Regions from separate parts of the Paenibacillus sp. TAB_01 genome, predicted to be linked through region 1. Evidence: riboswitches for the same ligand, from Rfam matches in the RefSeq annotation. Region 1 holds a riboswitch; the other holds the start of a gene.

Evidence for each region. Region 1 has a riboswitch for thiamine pyrophosphate ahead of ACHHV8_RS05260 (ECF transporter S component). Riboswitches for the same ligand answer to the same signal wherever they lie in the genome.
Region 2: it holds a riboswitch for thiamine pyrophosphate, as region 1 does, so the genes downstream of both, thiS (sulfur carrier protein ThiS) here and ACHHV8_RS05260 (ECF transporter S component) in region 1, are expected to answer to the same signal.

The regions. Positions count from the first base shown of each region.
Region 1 covers NZ_JBIFNP010000001.1:1,074,813-1,079,604, forward strand. Annotated here, with positions in the region: gene asd (archaetidylserine decarboxylase) at 1-121, opposite strand, end outside; gene ACHHV8_RS05255 (acetylxylan esterase) at 664-1,629, shown strand; TPP riboswitch at 1,682-1,789, shown strand; gene ACHHV8_RS05260 (ECF transporter S component) at 1,907-2,494, shown strand; gene ACHHV8_RS05265 (ABC transporter ATP-binding protein) at 2,494-4,029, shown strand; gene ACHHV8_RS05270 (energy-coupling factor transporter transmembrane component T family protein) at 4,216-4,792, shown strand, end outside.
Region 2 covers NZ_JBIFNP010000001.1:407,595-412,386, reverse strand. Annotated here, with positions in the region: rRNA gene ACHHV8_RS02050 (16S ribosomal RNA) at 1-538, opposite strand, end outside; gene ACHHV8_RS02045 (thiazole synthase) at 952-1,725, opposite strand; gene thiS (sulfur carrier protein ThiS) at 1,910-2,110, opposite strand; TPP riboswitch at 2,225-2,359, opposite strand; gene ACHHV8_RS02035 (nucleotidyltransferase-like protein) at 2,436-3,305, opposite strand; gene ACHHV8_RS02030 (DUF2614 family zinc ribbon-containing protein) at 3,425-3,769, shown strand; gene ACHHV8_RS02025 (glycosyl hydrolase family 18 protein) at 3,895-4,792, opposite strand, start outside.

The sequences.
Region 1 (4,792 bases):
TTTTGGCAAAGCGCGGGATGAGGCTGCGGCTTGCTCGGGATTTTGCAAAAGCGCCGGTCAAACGGGAGATCGACTTGCGGGAAGAGAGCTCCGTTAACAAGCGAAAAAACGATTTGGTCATAACGGTCGATTCACCTATTCTTTCATAATGTGGGTCTACCGATTATCTTGACATAGAACCCGGTTTAACGCAAGAAAAAAGAGCTCTCCTCTGCCGGCTGCGGCGAAGAGAGCTGGGGGGCGAGAGGAAGCGGAAAGGCGTTTATGCGGTTTTCGTTTCCTTCGTTTCTTCCGTCTTTTCTTGAGATTCGGATTTGTACTCTCCGCAGGATAAACAGGTCGATACATTAACCAGAATAGGATTGCACGAGCCGGAAAACTTGGTACAATGAATAGGGGTTTTGCTTTGCGGGTCAGTGGAGACCATGGTGCAATAGGAACAACTGGAAATCAGCTCTGTGGTCACGAGGAGGAGAACTTTCTTTGTCTGGATGAGTTCTTCCATCAATACACGCCCCTTTGAAGATAAAATCTTGTTATTTATTTCCAAAAAAAACCATGACAACGCATACATGTACATAGTAACACATCACACTTCACAGATAAACCATAATATTCCATTTTGGATTGACAAAAAAATGAATTCAGAGGAGAGACAAGACGATGCCAAACGTTGATTATCCGCTATCCCAGCTTGAGCAGTATGTGCCGGAACTCACGGCAGAGCCGGATTTTGATGCCTTCTGGGAGCGTGCCAAAGCCGCTGTGAATAAAGTCCCCCTTCATGCGACGGTCAAGCTGGTCGAAGACCACCCGTTGAAAAGCATCCTTATTTACGATGTGGTGTACCACGGCAGCGACGGAACGCCGATTCACGGCTGGTATGTCACGCCGCAAGGCGAGCACGCTCCAGGCTCCCTGCCGGTGATCGTGAAATACCACGGGTATAGCGGTGACCGGGGGAGGCCGCACGATCTGCTGCACTGGGCATCCATGGGACTGGCTGCGTTCGCCGTCGATGTGAGGGGACAGGGCGGCGTATCGCCCGACTTTGCGCAGTATCCGCAGGGGGGATCGCCGGGATGGATGACGCTCGGCCTGCTGGACCCGGAGACTTACTACTATAAACAAGTCTATCTCGACTGTATCCGCGCAGTGGATTTTGTATGCTCACGGGAAGAAACGGACACCAGCCGTATTGCCGTATATGGCGGGAGCCAAGGCGGAGGGCTGGCGCTGGCAGTGGCCGGACTGGACTCCCGTCCGAAGCTGTCCATGCCGGTCTATCCATATTTGTGCCACTTCCGCCGGGCGGTGGAGCAGCACAGTACAGGGCCGTACGTCGAAATTAAGAACTGGTTCCGCAGGTTTGATCCCGCACACCGGCAAGAGGAGCAGGCCTACCGGACGCTCAGCTATTTCGACGGGATGAATATGGCGGCAAGGGTCAAGGCGAGAACCTTGATGGCCATCACCCTTCAGGATACGACCTGCCCGCCTTCGACCTGCTTCGCGGCATACCATCATCTGGCGGGGGAGAAGGAGCTGAAGCTTTATCCGGATTACGGACATGAAGCGCTGCCTTTTCATGAAGAAGCGATGATGCGGTTTGTCGAGCAATATTTGTAAGACGCAGCCTGCCGTTTGTGCATTGACATTTATTGCAAACGTGTTAATATGAGTATGTCACTAGGGGAGCCTGAATAGGGCTGAGATTGGATCAATAGATCCTAGACCCTCTGAACCTGATCTGGTTTGCACCAGCGTAGGGAAGTGGAGAACGTTAGAAGCGTGTGTTCCTACATACATGCAGACCACTTCCTAATTATGGAAGTGGTCTTTTCGCGTTAATCCCGGGTAAGAGGTTCAGTACCGCATCCCCATACAACACAAAGGAGTGGGAAACATGTCCAAAGGTTTGAAGCTGTCCGATATTCTGGTTACCGTCGTAATCGCGATCGTGTTCGGTATTATTTACCGTCTGTGGGGCGATGTCTCCAATCTGGTGAAGCTGGCCGGCCTGCAGCTGAACCAGCTCGTCTACGGCGTATGGTTCATTGCGGCCACCGTGGCGGCGCTATTGATCCGCAAGCCGGGCGTAGCGCTGCTCGCCGAGGTGGCAGCCGCATCCGGTGAGCTCATTGCTGGCTCGCAGTACGGCGTTGAATCATTGACGTACGGTATCGTTCAAGGCTTGTGCGCAGAGCTCGTCTTCGCGCTGTTCCGCTACCGCAGCTTCTCCGCTTCCACCGCATGCCTGGCGGGCTTGGCATCGGCAGCCGGTTCGCTTGTCTTCGACGGCTTTAAAGGGTATTTGCTGGATTTGCAATCATGGAACCTGATTCTATACTTCGTCTTCCGCTTGGCCGGTTCGATCTTCTTCACCGGTTTGTGCGCTTACTGGCTCGTGAAGGCGCTGGAAGCGACAGGCGTGACGCAGCTGGTTCGTCCCGCGAGCCGCGCCGACTTTGACGCGCTGGAGCGCAAACGCTGATGGGAGCCCGGACATCGGTCGACGGGCTGCGTTTGAAGTTTGCCGGCAGCCCGTCGCTCTTATTCGACGAGCTGGCGCTGGCCGTCGAGCCCGGACAGAAGGTGCTGCTGCTCGGCCCCAGCGGCTGCGGGAAATCAACGCTGCTGCAGGTGCTGTCGGGACTCATTCCGCGGGCCATCGATGTGCCGGTCCGGTACGACAGCATTGAAATTCCGGATTCCTGGGGCTATGTATTCCAGGACCCGGATACGCAGTTCTGCATGCCTTACGCCGATGAGGAGATGGCCTTCGTGCTGGAAAATCTCGGGGTTCCCCGGGAGGCGATGCCGCCCCGGATTCAGGCGGGCTTGACGCAGGTGGGCCTGCACCTGGAAGATCCGCATGTTCCGATTCAATCGATGTCTCAAGGGATGAAGCAGCGCCTGGCGATTGCTTCGGTGCTCGCGCTGGAGCCGGAGGTGCTGTTTCTGGATGAGCCGACGGCCTTGCTCGACCCTGAAGGCACGAGCCAGGTGTGGGAGACGATCAAAGCGGTCAGCGGCGATAAAACGACGCTGATTGTGGAGCACAAAATCGATGAAGTCATCGATTGGGTGGACCGGGTCGTGCTGTTCCAGCATGACGGGACGATTCTGGCGGACGGCGATCCGCAGCAGGTGTTCGCGAGCTACAAGGAGCAGCTGCAGGCTTTCGGCATCTGGTATCCCGGCGTATGGCAGGATTATGTGGCAAGCGCGGCTTACCAAGGGCTGCGCGGGGATGCGGCGCAAGCTGAACCTGTGAGCGGCATCGCCGGAAGCGGCGAACCTTTGCTGGCGCTTCAGGAGCTGACCGGCTATCACGGACGAGAGCCCAAAATAAAAGCAGGTTCGCTGCAGGCAAATGCAGGCGAATGGATCGCCGTAACAGGGGAGAACGGGGCAGGCAAAAGCACGCTGCTCCAATCGCTGATGCAGCTGATCCCTGCTTCCGTTGAGGGCTATGAGCTGTCAGGCAAAAAAGTCCGCGGCTTCAAGGACGTGATTCACGAGGTTGCTTATGTGTTTCAGAATCCCGAGATGCAGTTCGTTACGAACTCCGTATTCGACGAAATCGCGTTCGGCTTCCGCAAGGAGCGGCGCCCCGAGCAGGAGACGGAGCAGAAGGTTCAAGAGATATTGGCCGAGTTTGGCCTGAAGGAGCAGCAGCGGCAGCACCCGTACCAGCTTTCGCTCGGCCAGAAAAGAAGGCTTAGCGTAGCGACGGCGATGACGAAAAATCAGCGGCTCATACTGCTGGATGAGCCGACCTTCGGCCAGGATGCGGCCAACACTTTCGCCATCCTGGAGCGTCTGGAGCATTGGCGCAAGCAGGGAACTACACTGATCATGGTCACGCATGATATGGACATTGTCCGCTATTTCGCGACGCGCGTATGGCATATCGAACGGGGACGGCTGACAGCGGACACGGAGCCTTCGCAGTATCTCCGTGCCTTGGAGGCGGCGGACGACAAACAAGCGCTCAAGGAGACGCAGGCGTCTTTGGTTCATTAGCGCGGCGCAGTATCGGGCAGACCCGGGGTCTGGGGCTGCCTGGTCGGCTTGCCGGTTGGCTTGCGGCTGGCTTATGCCGGCGGAAAGCCTGATTTTCTGCGCGAAGCGGGCGCGGCCTGCCTTTGCCAATGCGGTGACCGGCGCGCGTCCGAAAGGAATTTTGTATATAAAGGGAAGTGAAATGCATTGCTTAACCTATGGACCGGCAAGGAAACATGGCTGCACCGGGTCAACCCAAGCCTGAAGCTGCTGGCTTCCCTCGTGCTGTTCTTTATCATCCTGCTGACGGACAACATTAACGTGCTGGTTAACTTGACCGCTGCGCAGCTGCTTTTGCTGCTCTGCTGTTCAGGTCAGCCGCTGCGCCGCCTGGGCATTATGATGCTTCCGTTCGGGCTGCTGTTCGTCTCCTCGTCCGTTTCGATGATGCTGTTCGGTAAAGGCGACACGTCCTGGTTTCAATGGGGTCTCATTCATATAAGTGAAGAAAGCTTTTTCCGAGGGCTGCATATCGGGCTGAAGACCGTCAATATGGCTTTGATGGGCTTGGCGTTCGCTCTCACCACGCAGCCTGTAGCGCTGTTTTATTCGCTTATGCAGCAGGCCAAGCTGCCGTCTAAATATGCTTACAGCTTTATGGCGGCGCTGCGGCTGATGCCGATCATGGTCGGGGAATTCCGCACGCTCGGCATGGCTTTGAAGGTGCGGGGCGTCGAGCGGAAGGCCGGCTTCCGCGGAGTGTATGACACGCTGCGGCAGTATG
Region 2 (4,792 bases), 670 kb from region 1:
ACGTATTACCGCGGCTGCTGGCACGTAGTTAGCCGGGGCTTTCTTCTCAGGTACCGTCACCTCAGGAGCAGTTACTCTCCTGAGCGTTCTTCCCTGGCAACAGAGCTTTACGATCCGAAAACCTTCATCACTCACGCGGCGTTGCTCCGTCAGACTTGCGTCCATTGCGGAAGATTCCCTACTGCTGCCTCCCGTAGGAGTCTGGGCCGTGTCTCAGTCCCAGTGTGGCCGATCACCCTCTCAGGTCGGCTACGCATCGTCGCCTTGGTGAGCCGTTACCTCACCAACTAGCTAATGCGCCGCAGGCCCATCTGTAAGCCACAGATTGCTCCGTGTTTCATGATTCCCTCATGCGAGAAAACCAGCTATCCGGTCTTAGCTATCGTTTCCGATAGTTATCCCGGTCTTACAGGCAGGTTGCCTACGTGTTACTCACCCGTCCGCCGCTAACTTCACCCGAAGGTGAAATCCGCTCGACTTGCATGTATTAGGCACGCCGCCAGCGTTCGTCCTGAGCCAGGATCAAACTCTCCATTAAAGTTGTAGAACTTGTAACAGAGCTTGTCTTAAGCTCAAAATTTCTTGCTAGCGAGAATTTGCATTTTCTTTATTTCACTCACTCGTTGTTCAGTTTTCAAAGGGCAATGCTTCATTATTCCCGATTTCCAAAGCCACACCAAAGTGCGATTTCTTTGTCGGTTATTGTCACCCCGTTCAGCGGCGACTTTTATAATATATCACATTCACCGTTCTTAATGCAAGCATTTTTTCCAGGAACATTTTTGAATCCTGCTCACATGCTTGGATGATTGTGCGCCGTTTTCAGCGGCGAGGACTAATTTAACACAGGGCGATATTGAAAGTCAAGCTTCAGCTAAAAATTATTTTCAGTATTGCATCGGAAAGCCCGACAAAACGGCTGGGCTCCCCGACAGCATGTACTATTTAGGGCTACTCAATCATGCCCTCGACTGGACTGCTGGCCGAGGCATAACGCTTCTTGGGGATTCTTCCGGCAAGGAATCCTTTCCGCCCGGCGGCAACAGCGAGTTTAAATGCCTCCGCCATTAGCGCAGGATTGTCGGCCCCTGCCACAGCGGTGTTTAAAAGTACGCCGTCCGCACCTAGCTCCATAGCCAGAGCCGCATCCGCCGGCCCGCCAATACCCGCGTCTACAATAACCGGTACCTTGACTTCTTCAATAATGAAACGAAGCTGATTCGGATTGGCGATACCCTGTCCCGAACCGATAGGAGATGCGCCAGGCATTACAGCTGCCGCCCCTGCTTCCTGCAGCTTTCTGGCAAGGATCGGGTCGTCGGATGTATACGGAAGCACGATGAAGCCAAGATCGACTAGAATTTTCGTAGCTTCCAGCGTCCCGATCGGGTCAGGAAGCAGCGTCTTGGGATCTCCAATTACTTCTACCTTGATCATATCGCACAATCCTGTAGCCTTGGCCAGCTTGGCAATACGTACCGCTTCCTCGACGGTATAAGCCCCTGCGGTATTCGGAAGCAGAGTAAACTTTTTGAGATCGAGCGTTTCCAGGAAGTTAGGCGCATCCGGGTTGTCAATCGGCAGACGGCGGATAGCAAACGTAAGCACTTCCGATTCCGATGCTTGAACCGCTTGGCTCTGTATATCCAGGGCAGGAAATTTGCCTGTTCCCAAAAGCAGCCTTGATTTAAACTCGTAAGGACCAATTTTCAATATATCCGTCATGTTCAATGCCTCCATTAGATGTATTCAGTTAGAATCCGGTAAAGTCAAACATTCAAGCGAACGAAATTCATGCCATAAAGCGGTATAAAGCGAACATAGTTCAGAAGTACAGCGGCACGCTGATTCGTCTGTACAGCAAATATCTATTACCAAACTTTTTAGTGCCTGGGAGAGCGCAGATTACTTAGCCCCCACCAACAAAATGCACGATTTCGATACGGTCGCCATCGTTTAAGCGCGTTTGCTCATAATCCGTTCGTTCGATAATGTCCCGGTTCAATTCGATAACGAGTATTTTTTGCTCTAATTTAAATTGAACAAGCAAATCTGCAACCGTTGCAGCGTCCGTCACCGTGCGCGCTTCACCGTTAATAACCAATTCCACAAGAACCACCTCGTTTCTCAAAGATACATCCAGCTTAGAATCCAATGAGCAGCTGCAAACAAAAAAAGCCAACCTCATAAGGGTTGACTTGGTAAGACATGCCTTGTACAGCATCGCTACGTCCATCCACTTCCCTACGCTGGTATCATCCAGTAGCATGCTGCTTTAAGCACGCAAATCAGGTTCCAAGGGTCAAGGAACAGCTTCCTTTTCTCAGCCTCACATCACAAGGCTCCCCCAGTGGCTATTCAGTTCAATGAAGATTATAGCAGAAATGCGTAATTTTGTCCCGTGTTAAGTTTGCGGTTGGTAAAAACATCCTCAGCTATAGGCTCGTATAACGAATCTCCAGTACGGATACCTGTTCATCCATCGTGTAAATGATCTCTTTAGCCAATATTTTTTTGACTAGTTTATTTAGAATCAACGGCAGTTCATTCTGAAGATCCGCAAGCTTCTCACACTGCTGAAGCTCATGCAGGCTCCATGCCTGCTCACGGCTGGCCAAAATATCAAGGAGCACCTTACAGCATCGCTCCATTTTGGACATGACGGAAAACTCACAGGCCAGCAAAACGAGCTGCACTCTTTGCTTGAGCGTCTCCTTGCTCATCGTCAGCTCTTCATAGAGCTTGTAGACTCCCGGATTGACGCCTTTGACCTGCCGCCACACCGTCGTTTCAGGATGCAGCCCTGCCTCGATAATAACGATCCTCGCCCAATGGTGGAGCGCTTCTAAAATGTTATTATACGCATCGAGCAGGTGATCGTTTAGAATATATTCTTTGCTCTCCGAATATCTCCGCAAAAATCTGGAAAACTCGATCAGCAGCTTTTGCTCGCGCATTTCCTGGGGAAATTCAAGCATACGATGCCGCAGGCTTTCCAAATATACATTCCGATCCAGAAGAATCTCTCCTTTTAAGATCCAATAGATAAGATTGCGGCGCTCCCCCTGCACGACAATATGCTCTAGCGAGGAAGTACATATCCATCTTTCTTGTATACGACAGTTGTCTTTTATATAATGATATTGTTGATCGGTTTTCAGGTCTTCATTTGAAATGACGAGCAGCAGGAGATCGAAACCGTCCGTAAGCGCGGAAAACAGAGACGGATTGTCCACCGCCAGGACGCTGATGACTGCTTCATCTTCCCGGAGCCTGGCAACCAGCTGTTCCTTAATGGCGTTCATCGCTGCAGCCTCCCGAATATTACATTCCTAGATACTTCTTATTTCTACACAACCGGGCGGTTTCCCTGCATCGATTTGGTGACAAATTTCACATTTATTTCAGAAAGAAGTGACGAAAGTTGAGATTTAAGTCCAGTAAGGTTAACGAATTTCGTTTGTGGGGTCTTCTGCTGACAATGGGCGGCATGCTACTAATGATTGTCGGCTTGGCGGGAATCGTCTTTGATTGGGGTCCGGCGGGTAAAATTATGGCCGTTACGTTCATGTTTATCGGAGCCATCGCTATGCTGGCGAGCATGGGAATTTATTTCTGGGCAGGAATGATGTCCACCAGCGCTACGGTTATCGAGTGTCCGGAATGCGGAAAACCAACGAAACTGTTGGGCAAGACCGACCGCTGCATGTTCTGCAAAACCATCTTGTCTCTTGATCCAAAGCATGATCCAAGCGCTCCAAACGCCTAATCGTGTAATAGGCACTCTCCATGAGTGACTTTCCTATGTGGTAAAAAAAGACCGGTACCTCGTTCCTCCGTATTTGCGGAAAATGAGATACCGGTCTTAGTTATTTTATTAGATGAATAGTTTGATTAGGGCTTATTCGCGAGCGTTGACTGAATTAACGGCCAGATCGAAGGCGTCTCATACCCTCGTCTCCAGGAGGCAACGCCCGCCAAATTATATTTGTTCACCAGTTCGATCCGCGCTTTCACGGACACTTCATCCTCAAGCCAAACCTTGTTCAGCTTGTCGCCTTCCTTATACTCTATATAATTTTGTCCCGCTTCGGGTAAGTAGACCGGTGTCAGATTCTTTTCCTGAATTACCTTTAGCGGCGTATCCATATAGACGGATTTCGAGCTGACCTTGGTTTTACCATCCACTGTCTCTTCGGTCCATACTCTCGTGTAAAACGGCACGCCCAGTATGAGCTTGGATGCGGGGATTTGATCTTCCTGCATCAACTTCACTACATTCTTCTCCACCCATGGCAGCGACGACACGCTTCCCGCCGTCGGGCTGCTGGCCCAATACTCGTCGTAGGCCATGATCATCATGTAATCCAAGGACTCGATCAACGCTTTACGGTCATAAAATAAAGACCACATTTCGCTGTTGGATTTAGGCGTAACGTCCATCGAAACAATCAGTCCCTGCTCATGCATTAATGGAACCATTTCGCGGACAAATTGGGTCAAATTCTCTTTATCCTTCGTATTCACATTCTCAAAATCGATATTGATCCCCTGGAGGGAGTACATCTGTGCGTAGCTGAGCAGCTGCTTGATCATCTTCATCCGCTTATCATAGGTGGACAAAGCCTCCGTCGTGCGCTTGGGTTCAAAGCCGTTGCTGAACAGCGCCCATACCTGTATATTCTGACTGTGCGCCCATTTGACATAAGCCGGGTCCGCCAAGTTCTTCAGCGTTCCCTGCCCGTCGTCCAAATGAAACCAAGTCGGGCTGACTACATTCAAACCGGGCATC